Regions from separate parts of the Nanhaiella sioensis genome, predicted to be linked through region 1. Evidence: a T-box and tRNA genes for the amino acid it is inferred to sense, from the RefSeq annotation. Region 1 holds a T-box; the other holds one or more tRNA genes.
The links. The T-box of region 1 lies ahead of tyrS (tyrosine--tRNA ligase). A T-box ahead of a tRNA ligase gene usually reads a tRNA of that ligase, here a tRNA-Tyr.
Positions count from the first base shown of each region.

Region 2: it encodes a tRNA-Tyr, which carries the amino acid that the T-box ahead of tyrS (tyrosine--tRNA ligase) is inferred to sense. The anticodon was not compared.

Region 1 covers NZ_JBKAEG010000001.1:3,076,608-3,085,759, reverse strand. Annotated here, with positions in the region: gene V1503_RS14315 (histidine phosphatase family protein) at 1-542, opposite strand, end outside; gene tyrS (tyrosine--tRNA ligase) at 1,477-2,739, opposite strand; T-box leader at 2,951-3,203, opposite strand; gene V1503_RS14305 (transglycosylase domain-containing protein) at 3,814-6,894, shown strand; gene acsA (acetate--CoA ligase) at 7,085-8,803, opposite strand; gene V1503_RS14295 (GNAT family N-acetyltransferase) at 9,019-9,152, shown strand, end outside.
Region 2 covers NZ_JBKAEG010000001.1:2,016,182-2,025,333, reverse strand. Annotated here, with positions in the region: rRNA gene V1503_RS09510 (16S ribosomal RNA) at 1-991, shown strand, start outside; rRNA gene V1503_RS09505 (23S ribosomal RNA) at 1,347-4,277, shown strand; rRNA gene rrf (5S ribosomal RNA) at 4,361-4,476, shown strand; tRNA gene V1503_RS09495 (tRNA-Asn) at 4,484-4,558, shown strand; tRNA gene V1503_RS09490 (tRNA-Thr) at 4,560-4,632, shown strand; tRNA gene V1503_RS09485 (tRNA-Glu) at 4,649-4,723, shown strand; tRNA gene V1503_RS09480 (tRNA-Val) at 4,725-4,800, shown strand; tRNA gene V1503_RS09475 (tRNA-Thr) at 4,812-4,887, shown strand; tRNA gene V1503_RS09470 (tRNA-Tyr) at 4,901-4,985, shown strand; tRNA gene V1503_RS09465 (tRNA-Gln) at 5,003-5,077, shown strand; tRNA gene V1503_RS09460 (tRNA-Lys) at 5,095-5,167, shown strand; gene rocF (arginase) at 5,337-6,239, shown strand; gene sigW (RNA polymerase sigma factor SigW) at 6,536-7,099, shown strand; gene V1503_RS09445 (anti-sigma factor family protein) at 7,117-7,743, shown strand; gene cdaA (diadenylate cyclase CdaA) at 8,156-8,977, shown strand; gene V1503_RS09435 (CdaR family protein) at 8,970-9,152, shown strand, end outside.

The DNA of each region.
Region 1 (9,152 bases):
TTATACTCAATTAAATGTACTCCTGTATCTTGAGTATGAATAAAACAATTAGGAACAGGAGGTAATCTTAATAAAACATGTATCAATTTTTCAATCATACCACCATGTGACAATATAATAATTCTGTTAGAATCATTATGTTCATCTAATATTTTTAATAGGATAGTTTCTGCTCTTGCTCTAAACTCTATATCTGTTTCTCCTTCTAGAATACTCTCAAATGGTTTTAAGTCATAGTGAGAATTCATGTTTTCTTTTGTAATAGGCTGCCCAGCTAAAATACCATTGTTCCTCTCTCTAAGGCCGTCACTATAAGTAATATTACATTTTAATTTTGCTCCCAAAATCTTTGCTGTTTCAGAAGCCCTTTTTAATGTGCTTGTCCAAATTGCATCAAATTCCCCAAAATTTTCAACTAAATGTGAAGCTAAAGATTTCGCTTGAATTGTTCCTTTTTGTGTTAATGAGAAATCAGCTCTTCCTTCATGTACATTAAGAATATCTGCTTCTGATTCACCATGTCTTATTATTAATATCTCCATTTTTATCCCCTACCTTACAGTGGTAATTTAACACCCAGCTGATACTTATTTTTTTGATTTTTTGATGTTTATTAATGTTTAATAATTACATCAATATACAACACATATTGAGCTCATTAATTAGCCTTAATTCACCTATCAAAAACTTCTAACCTCTCTATAAATGGATTTTCCATCATAAGGTCCATAAAGAACCTTTTTAATGTCGTCTGCATACCTAGTATACTGTCTCCACTTTGCATGTTAAGCAAGATTTTGAGAGATAACAATATTTGCTTTACTTAGATCATAGCTTCCATTTTCTTCTCCAGCATGGTCACAATCAATTTCCTCTTCTAATATAACTCCACCGTAATTCAAATCAGCCTTTTGAAAAGTATGGATACACTCAACTCGTGATAATAAAGAAGTTCTAACTCCGAATCACCCTAAATGAAGGGGGTAATTAACCAATTTAAAAATTATCTCTCGGAAGAATGATACTGTCTTTATCTTCCATCAATCAAGAAATCTACTCATTTACCGCACCAACAAATACTTTATTAAACGAATTATAAAAAAACTGGCAAAAAAAAGATAACACCACATGTTTAAGACATTCTCATGCAACAATTTTAATTAGTCAGAGAATTCCTGTGAAAGTATGCCTGCCCGTTTAGGTAACACTCCACAAATGATTTTGGTCATTTATAGTCATTCTTTCAAGGACATAGAATAAGAATCTGTTCAAGCAGTTGAGCAGGCTTTAAACCTCTAACTAGGTTTTCTCAAAAATATTAGTGTTAATAGGCTTTTTAATTGTATTGATTTCTACTCTCGTTAATAAGTGCAAAAACCCTAGAAATGATTTTCTAAGGTTTTTATTATGTTAATTAATATATTTTATCATTGTTGTGATTTATAAAATGAGCACCATGTCAGCTGCGCTTGGCTATTAATACTTGATTAGGAAGTATTTTTTCTTACCTCGGCGAATAACAGTGAATTGGCCTTCGATTCTATCCGTGTTAGTTATGACACGATCAATTTCTTGTGTTCGTTCACCATTAATATATATAGCTCCATTTTTTATATCTTCTCTTGCTTGACGCTTTGATGGGGAAACCTTGCTAGTAACTAGCAAATCAACTAAATCTATTTCATCTTCACCTTCAAAATTGTATGAAGGGACATCTTTAAATCCTTGTTTAATTTCTTCAGCTGTCAGTGCCGAAATCTCTCCATTGAATAGTGAATTAGATATTTTAATTGCCTGATTTAATGCCTCTTCTCCATGAACTAACTTGGTCACTTCTTGAGCAAGCGCTTTATGAGCCGTTCTTTGTTCAGGTGCGTCACGTAATTCTTGCTCTAATTGCTCAATTTCATCCTTAGATAAGAATGTAAAATACTTAAGAAAATTGATTACATCTCTGTCATCAGAATTAATAAAGAACTGATAAAACTCGTATGGAGATGTTTTTTCCTTATCTAACCATACGGCTCCACCAGCAGTTTTGCCGAATTTTGTACCGTCTGCTTTCGTGACGAGTGGTATCGTTAATCCAAATGCTTTTTCCTCTTCATCAGAAGATTTTCTAATTAATTCTAAGCCTGCAGTAATATTTCCCCATTGGTCACTACCACCAATTTGTACTTTACAATTTTGTTCTTTATATAAATGTAAAAAGTCTAATGATTGTAATATCATATAGCTGAATTCTGTAAATGAAATCCCCGACTCAATTCTTGATTGAACGGAATCTTTTGCAAGCATATAATTGATCCCAAAATTTTTACCTACATCTCGCAAAAATGTAACAACATCTAGCTTGCCAATCCAATCAAAATTATTTGCTAAAAGGGCTTTATTTTCACCATTATCAAAATCTAGAAAACGAGACAGCTGTTGCTTTATACGATTAGACCATTCAATGACTACATCTTCTGTATTTAATGACCTCTCACTACTTCTACCACTTGGGTCACCAATTAACCCTGTTCCTCCACCGACAAGTGCAATTGGTTGATGGCCAGCTAATTGAAACCTCTTTAAAACCAATATTGGTAATAAATGACCAATGTGTAAACTATCTGCTGTCGGATCAAATCCACTATATAATTTTACTGTCTCCTCATTTAAAAGCTTTTCCAACCCATCTTCATCAGTAATTTGATTAATTAATCCTCTGAACTGCAAATCCTCTATTAGATTCATACAGATCATCTCCTTTTCGTTAAATTAGAACAACGCAAGGGGCCTCATTATTGCCAACGTCCTGTGGATAATGTTGTAATCGGGTCAACTCCCAAGACTCGCATAAGACAACCTAACAAGAAGGTTACTTGTTAACATTTTTGTAGATCGGCTAATGATCTAAAGCCGACGAAGCCTTAAGCTAGACAAATAAAAAACTCGCCCCTAAAAATGAAGGGACGAGTGTATTCGCGGTACCACCCTACTTGAGGAATATATCCTCCGGCTTAAAAAGATAACGGTAAAACCGTCCTTTGCTACTTAGTCAACTAACCGTTCGCAAAAGATGCTCTAGGAGGTAATTCATGCATATCTTTGTACTGGTTCCCACCAAACACCAGCTCTCTAAGTGAAGTTGTTAAATTGACCTAACAACCATGTTTACAGGGAGATATTTCACTACTAATTCCTATCATTGCATTCATGTATTTGAGTTAAGAATATTTTTATCACATTAGCATCATAAATGTCAAGAACACATTTAATTATTTTGAATTAAGCTTTACAAATTTAACGATTTGTAAGTTCAAATCTTCCATACGAAAAATGATATTTTATTCATAGGCCTTAAGCCATATCATACAATTTACATTTAAAATATGGAAACAAAAATATTTTAGAACAAGGAAAATGACTTATGCTATAATTGTAATGATTTTGTCTTTTTATAAAGTGGTTTTCCAAATGATAGTTGTTTATTGTGGCAAAGGAATAAATACATAGAAAACTAGCATACAATGCAACTTTTTCTACAACAAAATAATAACTGAATGAAATTAATTTGTTACTAACAATAACTACAAATTTTTGGGAGAGAGCTTTTTAATAGGCTCTTTTCGTAAACTTTGCTGCTATTGTTACTAAAAATTTTAAAGTAGAAAAATGCCACGAAAACTAAATGAATATGTATTTAACTCTTAGTACGAAAAGCAACAACCCATGCGAAAGCAGCTTTTTAATAAAACTTCAATGATTAAAAATTATAAATTAGATAGAGATTTTTAGTTGATTGTACCCAGGGGGGAAATATTGAATATGAGTGATAATAGATCTAATTGGCAAGATCGATTACAAAAAGTACAAAAGATGTTCAGTAGCAAAGATGCTGTTAAAGGTGCAAGAATTACCTACGGTGTGTTTTGGAACATCACCTTACTCTTTATTATTATTGGATTAATCGGATTCTTTTTTGCTGGTGGTGTTGGAGCTGGCTACTTCGCGTCGTTAGTAAAGGATGAACCCATCCGCTCTTATGATAGTATGAAAAAAGACATTTATAATTATGAAGAAACGACTGAGTTATATTTTGATGATAATGTTTATTTAGGTAAGCTTCGTTCCGACCTTGATCGTGAAGAAGTTAGTATAGATGATGTTTCTCAGCACCTAATAAATGCAGTCGTTGCAACAGAAGATGAGTTTTTTTGGGATCATAGTGGAATTGTTCCAAAAGCAATCATGCGTGCCCTTTTCCAAGAAGTTACAAATTCATCTATAAGAACTGGTGGTAGTACGCTTACCCAACAGTTAATTAAAAACCAAATACTTTCAAACGAAGTATCATTCGAACGTAAGGCAAAGGAAATGTTACTTGCTCTGCGACTTGAACAATCTTTTGACAAAGATGAAATTCTTGAAGCTTACTTAAATGTTTCTACTCTCGGAAGAAATTCTTCAGGTAGGAACATTGCTGGTATCCAAACAGCTGCTCAAGGTATTTTTGATGTTGATGCGAGAGATTTAAACATACCTCAAAGCGCATTTATTGCTGGTTTATTTCAAAGCTTTAGCTATACACCATTTACAAATAAAGGTGAGATAAAAGAGAATTTAGAATCATCTATGAATAGAATGCACACTGTACTTAGCCGTATGCTGCAAGCTGAGTTTATTACGAAGGAAGAATATGAATCTGCATTAAATTACGATATAACAGCAGATTTTGCACCACCTAAGCCATCTCCAATAGATAATTACCCTTGGCTTACTTTTGAGATTGAGGATCGTGCAGAGGAAATATTAGCCGAAATATTAGCTGAAAACGACGGGTACGAAGTGACCGATTTAGCGGAAAACGACGATCTATACAACGATTATATAAATCGTGCGAGTAAAAACTTACGACAAAATGGCTATAAAATCCATACGACAATTGATAAAGAAATCTATGATGAAATGCAAACTGTAGTTCAAAACTTTGAATATTTCGCACCTGACAAGCCAGAAGAAAAAGAAGATCCTGAAACTGGGGAAATGGTTCAAGTAATGGAGCCTATTGAAGCTGGAGCTGTACTAATTGAAAATACAACTGGTAAAATCATCAGCTTTGTTGGTGGACGCGACCATGATCGAGAACAGCTGAACCATGCTACCAATGCACCTCGTTCAAACGGTTCTACAATGAAGCCTTTGTTAGCTTACGGTCCTGCAATGGAGTTAGGAAAAGTTCAGCCTGGTTCAGTATTAGCTGATGTCGAATTAAAAGTTCCAGCTGGTGGAAAGACTTATTCGCCAGGAAACTATGATGGTAGAACACACGGTCTGACTTCTGTTCGTTATGCTTTGCAGAAATCATATAATATACCAGCTGTTAGATCATATATGTCTATCATTGACCAAAATCCTGTTTCTTATTTAGAAAAAATGGGTTATACAAACTTAACTGAAGGAGATCATTATAATTTGTCAATGGCAATCGGTGGATTAACATATGGTGTCACTGTTGAAGAGAATGTTAATGCATATGCTACCTTCGGAAATGATGGTCAATTTGTCGATGCTTATATGATTGAACGAATTGAAACAAATGACGGTGAGATAATTTATGAGCATGAAAGTGAGCCTGTCGAAGTATTTAGCCCACAAACATCTTACTTAATGATTGACATAATGAGAGATGTCATTAGCAGTGGAACAGCTGCATCACTCCCGGGTAGACTTGATTTTAAGTCTGATTGGGCAGGTAAAACTGGTACAGCACAAGATTTTAAAGATGCATGGTTTGTTGCAACAAACCCAAATGTAACCTTTGGAGTTTGGAATGGGTATGACACACCAAAGTCAGTAAAAACGACGTCAGGGCCAACATATGGCCAAAGAAACATATACTTGTGGGCAGATTTAATGAATGCCGCTTATGCTATTAAACCTGAACTAGTTGCTCCTGAAGAAAGGTTTAAAATGCCTGGTGGAATCATTAGTCGTTCTTATTGTGCTGCATCAGGTCTATTGCCTTCCAAAGCATGTGAAGAGGCTGGGCTTATTGAAACAGACCTTTTTAACGCAAAATATGTACCTACAAAAGAGGACAATAGCTTAGAAAAAGCTAATTATGTTGAAATTGGTGAAAAAATATATCGAGCTTTAGAAACGACCCCTGAAGAATTTACTATTGAAGGATTTATGTTTACTGAAGCATTCCTTGAAGAAATTGGCATTACCGATATAAAAGTAGCTAAGCAACTCATTCCAAATAGTGAAAAATGGAGCAACATTATTTTTCCAGAATTAGAGGAATTAGAAGATACGGGAGAGGTACCTGATACAATGGGCGGTGTTAAACTAAATGGAAACTCAATCTCATGGCCTGCTCATTATCAACAAACTGTTATTGGATATCGAGTGTACGAAATATCTAATTATGGGGAGAATGTTTCTGAAATAGGTATCGTACCTGTTGGTGAAGATTTAGGATTTACAGTAGGTAATACTGATAGTGCTTATTATGTGACTGCGGTCGATATATTTGGAAGAGAATCTGCTGAGTCTAATAAAGTCATTAATGGTGATTGGCAGGAAGAACCTGATGATAATGAAGACCCTAACAACGGGGACAATGACCAACCTGGTGACGGTGAGGATGATCCTGGTAACGATGATAATGATCAACCTGGTGAGGGCGACGATCCTGATACAGGTGATAACGATAATGATCAACCTGGTGACGGTGAGAACCCTGGTGATGAGGATAACGATCAACCTGGTGACGGTGAGGACCCTGGTGATGAGGACAACGATCAACCTAGTGACGGTGAGAATGATCCAGGAAACGATCAACCCGGTGATATAACTGAACCAGAAGATCCAAGTACACCTACAGACCCATCAAATCCTTAATAGTAAAGTTTAGGGCCTATTAAAAAGAAGGTTGCTCAAAAGTTAATACTGAGCGACCTTCTTTTTTTAACCCTTTATTAAAAATATCATATTTTCATATATAAGAACTATTAATAGTTAGACGTATAAGATGCTACCTATTAAATATTTGTTTCGTTCTTAATACGAAAAACATCGTTTATACCTGCAACTAATCTTCCATAGTTGATAAATCACCCGTAGGTAAATCTAATTCCCAGGCTTTTAACACTCTACGCATAATTTTTCCACTTCTTGTTTTAGGTAACTTTTCACAAAACTCAATTTCACGTGGAGCTGCATGAGCTGACAGACCTTTTTTCACGAAAAGCCTGATTTCTTCCTTTAATTCATCAGTAACATCGTAGCCATGTCTAAGTGCAACGAATGCTTTAATAATTTCTCCACGTACTGGGTCAGGTTTTCCTATCACCCCAGCTTCTGCTATTGCTGGATGTTCAACAAGCTTACTTTCAACTTCAAAAGGCCCAACTCTTTCACCGGAAGTCATAATCACATCATCTATCCTACCTTGGAACCAAAAATACCCCTCTTCATCCATATAAGCTGAGTCCCCTGATACATACCAATCACCTGGCATAAAGTATGATTCATATTTTTGTTGATTATTCCAAATCGTATACATCATCGATGGCCATCCTTTTTGTATAGCCAAATTCCCCATCCGGTTTGGTGGTAATTCATTTCCTTGATCATCAACAATCGCAGCCTTAATTCCTGGAATAGGTTTCCCCATTGAACCGGGCCTTATTTCCATACATGGATAATTACATATTAATTGGGCACCTGTTTCAGTCATCCACCATGTATCATGAATACGATTATTGAATACTTTAACACCCCAACGTATGACTTCAGGATTTAATGGTTCACCTACACTTAAAATATGTCTAAGGGTGCTCAAATCATTTTGCTTTACTAAATCATCTCCAGCACCCATTAACATTCTAAATGCAGTTGGAGCACTATACCAAATAGTAACACCGAACTGTTCAATCGCTTCATACCATGTAGCTGGGCTAAATCTTCCTCCAATAACTACATTTGCAGCACCCACAAGCCATGGAGCAAAAATACCATACGCAGTCCCTGTAACCCATCCAGGGTCAGCAGTACACCAATAAACATCATCTTCTTTTAAGTCCAATACCCACTTTGCTGTTTGATAGTGCTGAATCATAGCATTATGGACGTGCAATACTCCTTTTGGTTTACCTGTTGAGCCTGAAGTATAATGAATAATAAGTCCATCTGATCTATCGACCCATTCAATACTTAAACGGTCACTAGCACTTTCCATTTCTTTATAATAATTAATAAACCTTTCATCATCTTCTAAGCCATCACCAACTAAAACGATATGCTTTAATGCTGGAAGCTCATTAACTGGAACTCTATCTAATAACTCAGGAGTCGTTACTAACACTTTTGCCTCACTATCTTCTAACCTATCACGTACTGCCCCTTCCATAAAAGCTTCAAATAACGGACCAACAATTGCTCCTAGTTTTATTGCCCCTAGAATAATAAAATATAATTCGGGAGAACGAGGCATAAACACAAAAACACGATCACCTTTTTCAACATCAGCTGCTTGCTTAAGTACATTCCCTGCTCGGTTAGAGAATTCACTCATTTCCTTAAATGTATATTTCTCTTTTCGAACAGAATCTTGATAATATAATGCAATTTTATTTTTCCTAAAGGTATATGCATGACGATCAATCGCCTCATATGCCATATTCACTCTACCTGTCTTTGACCAAGAAAAGTTATTTTCCACATCGGACCAATTAAACTGACTATAAATTTCTTCGTAGTCTGTTAAATTGTAATCCCCTTTCGTAACAGCTAACGATTCCACCTTCATTTACAATTCCCCCTTTGTAAATCTCTTCAAAGAATATTATATTATAAATACATACTGTTCTCAATTTTAAAAATATTAAAATAACATTTGTAGTTCTACAATACATTGTTAACGAATTGCCACAAAAATGAAGATGAAAAAAATGCACTGAGAGTAATTATATATTACTAATATTATGTATAATAGAATAAAACATGTAATAAGGTGGTGACCTAATGGAACATAAAAAAACTTATAATGCAAAAGAATTAAAAACACCACAGGGAAACTTAATTTTAGAAGGACCCATTTCATCTGCTAAACTATCAAGCTACGATTTTCATCACGATCTTATAGCATTTCGCCAACC
Region 2 (9,152 bases), 1.1 Mb from region 1:
TCCGGAATTATTGGGCGTAAAGCGCGCGCAGGCGGTTCCTTAAGTCTGATGTGAAAGCCCACGGCTCAACCGTGGAGGGTCATTGGAAACTGGGGAACTTGAGTGCAGAAGAGGAGAGTGGAATTCCACGTGTAGCGGTGAAATGCGTAGAGATGTGGAGGAACACCAGTGGCGAAGGCGACTCTCTGGTCTGTAACTGACGCTGAGGTGCGAAAGCGTGGGGAGCGAACAGGATTAGATACCCTGGTAGTCCACGCCGTAAACGATGAGTGCTAAGTGTTAGAGGGTTTCCGCCCTTTAGTGCTGCAGCTAACGCATTAAGCACTCCGCCTGGGGAGTACGACCGCAAGGTTGAAACTCAAAGGAATTGACGGGGGCCCGCACAAGCGGTGGAGCATGTGGTTTAATTCGAAGCAACGCGAAGAACCTTACCAGGTCTTGACATCCTCTGCCAACCCTAGAGATAGGGCGTTCCCCTTCGGGGGACAGAGTGACAGGTGGTGCATGGTTGTCGTCAGCTCGTGTCGTGAGATGTTGGGTTAAGTCCCGCAACGAGCGCAACCCTTGATCTTAGTTGCCAGCATTAAGTTGGGCACTCTAAGGTGACTGCCGGTGACAAACCGGAGGAAGGTGGGGATGACGTCAAATCATCATGCCCCTTATGACCTGGGCTACACACGTGCTACAATGGATGGTACAAAGGGCAGCAAAACCGCGAGGTTAAGCGAATCCCATAAAACCATTCTCAGTTCGGATTGCAGGCTGCAACTCGCCTGCATGAAGCCGGAATCGCTAGTAATCGCGGATCAGCATGCCGCGGTGAATACGTTCCCGGGCCTTGTACACACCGCCCGTCACACCACGAGAGTTTGTAACACCCGAAGTCGGTGGGGTAACCGTAAGGAGCCAGCCGCCTAAGGTGGGACAGATGATTGGGGTGAAGTCGTAACAAGGTAGCCGTATCGGAAGGTGCGGCTGGATCACCTCCTTTCTAAGGAAATATGTGAAGCTAGACTTCATATAAAAAGACGCTTTTGTTTTTGTTTAGTTTTGAGAGAACATTCTCTCAAAATGAAGAAGGTAAACAACAAGCTGACGAAGAAATTCGATGGCTATTTTTTACCGATGTTCCTTGAAAACTAGATAATAACGACACATTCATTGAAGAAAGTGAAAATCTTTTTTCATTATTTGATGACGGTTTGACCGTTGGTCAAATAAAAAAAGCAAATTAGCAACGAGAAGGTCGAGGAAGTAAAGTTCTGGAGCAGCGGAGTGTATCTTGCATACATGAGCAGTGGAAGAACGAAGCTGACGATGAGATTCGAAGTTGATCATTTGTTTAAGGTTAAGTTAGAAAGGGCGCACGGTGAATGCCTTGGCACTAGGAGCCGATGAAGGACGGGACTAACACCGAAATGCTTCGGGGAGCTGTAAGTAAGCATTGATCCGGAGATTTCCGAATGGGGAAACCCACTGTTCGTAATGGAGCAGTATCAATATCTGAATACATAGGGTATTGAAGGCAGACCCGGGGAACTGAAACATCTAAGTACCCGGAGGAAGAGAAAGCAAAAGCGATTTCCTGAGTAGCGGCGAGCGAAACGGAATAAGCCCAAACCAAGAGGCTTGCCTCTTGGGGTTGTAGGACACTCTATACGGAGTTACAAAGGAACGAAGTAGACGAAGCGATCTGGAAAGGTCCGTCGAAGAAGGTAACAACCCTGTAGTTGAAACTTCGTTCCCTCCAGAGTGGATCCTGAGTACGGCGGGACACGTGAAATCCCGTCGGAAGCTGGGAGGACCATCTCCCAAGGCTAAATACTCCCTAGTGACCGATAGTGAACCAGTACCGTGAGGGAAAGGTGAAAAGCACCCCGGAAGGGGAGTGAAAGAGATCCTGAAACCGTGTGCCTACAAGTAGTCAGAGCCCGTTAATGGGTGATGGCGTGCCTTTTGTAGAATGAACCGGCGAGTTACGATCCCGTGCAAGGTTAAGTTGAAGAGACGGAGCCGCAGCGAAAGCGAGTCTGAATAGGGCGAAATAGTACGTGGTCGTAGACCCGAAACCAAGTGATCTACCCATGTCCAGGGTGAAGTTCAGGTAACACTGAATGGAGGCCCGAACCCACGCACGTTGAAAAGTGCGGGGATGAGGTGTGGGTAGGGGTGAAATGCCAATCGAACTTGGAGATAGCTGGTTCTCTCCGAAATAGCTTTAGGGCTAGCCTCAAGTGAAGAGTCTTGGAGGTAGAGCACTGATTGGACTAGGGGCCCCCAACGGGTTACCGAATTCAGTCAAACTCCGAATGCCAAAGACTTATACTTGGGAGTCAGACTGCGAGTGATAAGATCCGTAGTCGAAAGGGAAACAGCCCAGACCACCAGCTAAGGTCCCAAAGTATACGTTAAGTGGAAAAGGATGTGGAGTTGCATAGACAACCAGGATGTTGGCTTAGAAGCAGCCACCATTTAAAGAGTGCGTAATAGCTCACTGGTCGAGTGACTCTGCGCCGAAAATGTACCGGGGCTAAACGTATCACCGAAGCTGTGGACTGTCCTTACGGACAGTGGTAGGAGAGCGTTCTAAGTGCAGCGAAGCTAGACCGAGAGGACTGGTGGAGCGCTTAGAAGTGAGAATGCCGGTATGAGTAGCGAAAGAGGGGTGAGAATCCCCTCCACCGAATGCCTAAGGTTTCCTGAGGAAGGCTCGTCCGCTCAGGGTAAGTCGGGACCTAAGCCGAGGCCGAAAGGCGTAGGCGATGGACAACAGGTTGAGATTCCTGTACCACCTCCTCACCATTTGAGCAATGGGGGGACGCAGAAGGATAGGGTAAGCGCACTGTTGGATATGTGCGTCCAAGCAGTTAGGCTGACAAGTAGGTAAATCCGCTTGTCATAAAGGCTGAGCTGTGATGGCGAGGGAAATATAGTACCGAAGTTCCTGATTCCACACTGCCAAGAAAAGCCTCTAGCGAGGTGAGAGGTGCCCGTACCGCAAACCGACACAGGTAGGCGAGGAGAGAATCCTAAGGTGAGCGAGAGAACTCTCGTTAAGGAACTCGGCAAAATGACCCCGTAACTTCGGGAGAAGGGGTGCTTTTTAGGGTGAATAGCCCTGAGAAGCCGCAGTGAAAAGGCCCAGGCGACTGTTTAGCAAAAACACAGGTCTCTGCGAAGCCGCAAGGCGAAGTATAGGGGCTGACACCTGCCCGGTGCTGGAAGGTTAAGAGGAGGGGTTATCCGTAAGGAGAAGCTCTGAATCGAAGCCCCAGTAAACGGCGGCCGTAACTATAACGGTCCTAAGGTAGCGAAATTCCTTGTCGGGTAAGTTCCGACCCGCACGAAAGGTGTAACGATCTGGGCACTGTCTCAACGAGAGACTCGGTGAAATTATAGTACCTGTGAAGATGCAGGTTACCCGCGACAGGACGGAAAGACCCCGTGGAGCTTTACTGTAGCCTGATATTGAATTTTGGTACAGCTTGTACAGGATAGGTAGGAGCCGTAGAAACCGGAGCGCTAGCTTCGGTGGAGGCGTCGGTGGGATACTACCCTGGCTGTATTGAAATTCTAACCTACGGAGCTAATCGCTTCGGGAGACAGTGTCAGGTGGGCAGTTTGACTGGGGCGGTCGCCTCCTAAAAAGTAACGGAGGCGCCCAAAGGTTCCCTCAGAATGGTTGGAAATCATTCGAAGAGTGCAAAGGCATAAGGGAGCTTGACTGCGAGACCTACAAGTCGAGCAGGGACGAAAGTCGGGCTTAGTGATCCGGTGGTTCCGCATGGAAGGGCCATCGCTCAACGGATAAAAGCTACCCCGGGGATAACAGGCTTATCTCCCCCAAGAGTCCACATCGACGGGGAGGTTTGGCACCTCGATGTCGGCTCATCGCATCCTGGGGCTGTAGTCGGTCCCAAGGGTTGGGCTGTTCGCCCATTAAAGCGGTACGCGAGCTGGGTTCAGAACGTCGTGAGACAGTTCGGTCCCTATCCGTCGTGGGCGTAGGAAATTTGAGAGGAGCTGTCCTTAGTACGAGAGGACCGGGATGGACACACCGCTGGTGTACCAGTTGTCCTGCCAAGGGCATAGCTGGGTAGCTATGTGTGGAAGGGATAAGTGCTGAAAGCATCTAAGCATGAAGCCCCCCTCAAGATGAGATTTCCCATAGCGTAAGCTAGTAAGATCCCTCGAAGATGACGAGGTTGATAGGTCTGAGGTGGAAGCGTGGTGACACGTGGAGCTGACAGATACTAATAGATCGAGGACTTAACCAAGTTAGAAATGCAGAGCAAGCTTTGTTCAATGAATGTCTATTATCTAGTTTTGAAGGAATATCAACTTATTCCTACATATAATGTCTGGTGGCGATAGCGAAGAGGTCACACCCGTTCCCATACCGAACACGGAAGTTAAGCTCTTCAGCGCCGATGGTAGTTGGGGGTTTCCCCCTGTGAGAGTAGGACGTTGCCAGGCTCATTGTTCCACAGTAGCTCAGTGGTAGAGCTATCGGCTGTTAACCGATCGGTCGCAGGTTCGAATCCTGCCTGTGGAGCCATGCTTCCATAGCTCAGCAGGTAGAGCACTTCCATGGTAAGGAAGAGGTCACCGGTTCAAGCCCGGTTGGGAGCTTACAATGAAAAGTATTGGCCCGTTGGTCAAGTGGTTAAGACACCGCCCTTTCACGGCGGTAACACGGGTTCGAATCCCGTACGGGTCACCACGGAGGATTAGCTCAGCTGGGAGAGCACTTGCCTTACAAGCAAGGGGTCGGCGGTTCGATCCCGTCATCCTCCACCATTAAATATTAAGCCGGTGTAGCTCAACTGGTAGAGCAACTGACTTGTAATCAGTAGGTTGGGGGTTCAAGTCCTCTCGCCGGCACCATCTATAAACATATGGAGGGGTAGCGAAGTGGCTAAACGCGGCGGACTGTAAATCCGCTCCCTGAGGGTTCGGCGGTTCGAATCCGTCCCCCTCCACCATGTTTTTTGAATAATAATGGGCTATAGCCAAGCGGTAAGGCAACGGACTTTGACTCCGTCATGCGCTGGTTCGAATCCAGCTAGCCCAGCCACTTTAGTTTTTTGTTTTGAGCCATTAGCTCAGTTGGTAGAGCATCTGACTTTTAATCAGAGGGTCGGAGGTTCGAGTCCTCCATGGCTCACTCTTAAGACGATATCTTTTTGATAGGTAAAAATACATACTACCAGAAACATCTAAATCATGTGATTTAGATGTTTTTTTGTATATATATACAAAATGTTGTTAAGTTGAATCATTGATGCTATTACAGATAAAATATAAGTATAGTCTAGAAGGGGGAAAATGTTGTGATGAAACAAGTATCAATAATTGGGGTACCTATGGATTTAGGACAAATGCGTAGAGGGGTAGATATGGGACCTAGCGCAATTCGTTACGCAGGTGTTACAGAAAGACTTGAGAATTTATCTTATGAAATAGAAGATTTAGGGGATATTGAAATTGGTAAACCTGAGAGAGCAAATGCTATCGTTGAAAATCATAAACTCCGAAACTTGAAAGCGGTTGCTGAAGCGAGTGAACGTTTAGCAGATAAAGTCCAGGGGGTAATTAAAGAAAAACGTTTTCCATTAGTTCTTGGTGGAGATCACAGTATTGCCATTGGAACATTAGCTGGAGTTGCGAAGAGTTATAATAATTTAGGTGTGATATGGTACGATGCTCATGGAGATCTAAACACAGAGGAAACCTCTCCGACAGGAAATATCCATGGAATGCCGTTAGCAACAAGTATGGGTATTGGTCATAAGACCTTAACAGAGATAGCAGGATATACTCCAAAGGTTAAACCTGAAAATATCGTTATTATTGGTGCAAGATCACTTGATGACGGAGAAAAAGAACTTATTAAAGAAAAAGGTATAACTGTTTATACAATGCATGAGATTGATCGTTTAGGTATGGCTAATGTTATGGAGCAGGCTATTAATTACCTTAAAGATCGTACTGATGGTGTACACTTGTCATTAGATTTAGATGGCTTGGATCCACATGATGCTCCAGGTGTAGGCACACCAGTAATTGGTGGGATAAGCTATCGTGAGAGCCATTTAGCAATGGAAATGTTAGCAGAAGCAAATATTATTACATCTGCTGAATTTGTTGAAGTAAACCCTATACTTGATGAAAGAAATACTACAGCTACTGTTGCAGTAGCATTAATTGGCTCGCTATTTGGAGAAAAACTACTTTAATGAATAGATGTATGGACTGTGTTTTTAGGTGGAGTGAAATCTCCACCTAATTTTATTAAGAAACACGTTGACTATAGATAATATAATATATTAGAAATGATTGCTTACTATAAACTCTCTCTTTATTACGAACTTTCCCTTCCTATATCATCGAATTTTGTAATCCTCATGGAAATTATACTATTTTAAACACACCCCTCCTTAATTTTGTTAAAATATTTATATGCATATTTTGAAACCTTTTATAAGTTAGAGACGTAAATAAGCTAGCCGCATGGAGCGGGGGTATGAATAATATGGAAACAATTGTAAAAAAAAGAATAAAACAAGTTATTAAAGGAGATCAAAACGCATTTGCAGAAATTGTAGAGATTTATAAAGATAAAGTATTTCAATTATGCTATAGAATGCTCGGAAATCGTCATGAGGCTGAGGATATTGCCCAAGAAGCTTTTATTCGTGCATATACAAATATTCAAAGCTTTAATCAAGATCTCAAATTCTCGACTTGGTTATACCGAATTGCTACAAATCTTTCAATTGATAGAATTAGGAAAAAGAAACCAGACTATTATTTAGATGCAGAAGTTTCTGGAACAGACGGGCTGACTATGTATTCTAATGTAGCTGCCGATGAAGCTTTGCCTGAAGAAGAGCTTGAGAGACTAGAATTACATGAAACGATCCAAGGCGAAATATTGAAGCTTCCAGAAAAATATCGTACAGTCATCGTATTGAAATATATTGATGAATTACCTTTGAAAGAAATTAGTAAAATATTGGATTTACCTATAGGTACGGTAAAGACACGGATTCATCGTGGTAGAGAAGCATTAAGAAACCAACTTCGAAATGTATAATGAAGGGGTGATTAAAAATGAAATGTCCTGAGAACATTGTTTATTTAATGCATGAATATTTAGATGAAGATATTTCACTAGAAGATAAAAACTTGTTAATTGATCATGTGAAAAGTTGTGAAGACTGTGAGGCGCACTTCCATGAACTTAAAAAATCAATTGCGCTCGTCCAAAGTATTTCACATGTAGAGGCACCTAGCAATTTCACAAATAACGTCATGCAAAGTTTGCCTAAAGAAAAACGATCAGCTGGCGCAAGGCGTTGGTTGAGAAATCATCCTTTTCTAACAGCGGCATCGCTTTTTATCGTCTTAATGGCAGGTAGTATTTTTTCAAACTGGACAGAGGATGACCAGTTTTCTGTATCTAAGCAACCGAATCTAATTATCCAAAACACTACTGTGACCGTTCCAGAAGGTGAAATAGTTGAAGGGCCAGTCATTGTAAAAAATGGTACGCTCAAAATAGAAGGGGAAATTAACGGTGATGCAACAGTGATTAATGGAGATCAGTATCTTGCTTCTGCTGGTAATGTTACGGGCGAAATTAAGGAAATTAATGAATTATTTGAATGGTTATGGTATCATCTAAAGGATATTGCAAAGGATACAGTAAATCTATTTGACCAAGATCAGTCAAAGTAGATACAGAATAATGAGGGTCATCTTAATAAAGATGCCCTTTTTTTCTAAGGTTGTTTTCGCAGTAATTGTTGGTTTGTGCAATAAGAGTTAAACGCGAATACCTCTAAGCGAGGAGCATCTTTTCTCCTCTAAAACCATGTAAACCATATAATATTCACCAGTTACTCAAATTAAAGTAGAAAAAGGAACAAGGTTTACGAAAAGAGCGTCTATTTTTTTATGAAATGAAGGCCCCATATAGCTTTTTTGTAAATTTCACGTTGGCTACAACGTTTGCGAAAAAACTTAATACTAATAATAATATATAATACATTATTTTAGGTTTAATTAGGTTTAGTATGATATATGCTATAATAGTCATATTTATATAGAAGAGTAAGTCAAGTACTTGAATAATGGAGGAAGTGTGAGAATGTCTTCAGAGGGTCTCTCAATCTTTAATTATCTAGGTATTATCGTCGATATTCTCGTTGTTTGGTATGTTATCTATAAGCTAATAATGGTCGTACGAGGAACGAGAGCTGTACAGCTTCTCAAAGGAATCACTGTTATTATAACCATTCACATATTAAGTCAGTATTTAGGCTTAAAAACGTTAGGATGGTTAATGAATCAAGTGATAACATGGGGATTTTTAGCTATCATTATTATTTTTCAGCCTGAGCTACGTCGTGCACTAGAACAATTAGGACGAGGTAGATTCTTTTCAAGAATTACGATTAATGAGGAAGAAGAACAAGCAAACTCGATTGAAGCCATTGTAAAAGCTACAGATTATATGGCAAAACGTCGTATTGGCGCTTTGATTACGATTGAGCGTGAAACAGGGATGAGCGATTATATTGAAACAGGAATACCACTTCATGCTAAGGTTTCTTCCGAATTGCTTATCAATATTTTTATCCCAAATACACCACTTCATGATGGCGCGGTCGTGTTACAAAATAATCAAGTGTCTGCAGCTGCGTGTTATTTACCATTGTCAGAAAGTCCATTTATATCTAAAGAGCTTGGAACGAGGCATCGAGCAGCGCTAGGTGTGAGTGAAGTAACGGATAGCCTTACGATCGTTGTTTCAGAAGAAACTGGTAGTGTTTCTCTAACTAAGAATGGTGAATTACATAGAGATTTAACACAAGATTCTTTTCGAGAACTTCTTACAAATGAACTAAAACCAACTCAAAACCAAGCTACTTCTACTCGTTGGCAATGGAGGTGGCAAAAAAATGGATAAGTTCATGAACAATCGGTGGTTTATGAGGATTATCGCCTTGTTATTGGCGTTGATGTTATATATGTCTGTCTATATTCAGGAACAGAAAGAGCAGAGTGATGGAAGCCTCACACTCCCTCTTTTTGATGATTCAACTGAAATATTAGAAGATATACCTGTTGAGGTTTTATATGAT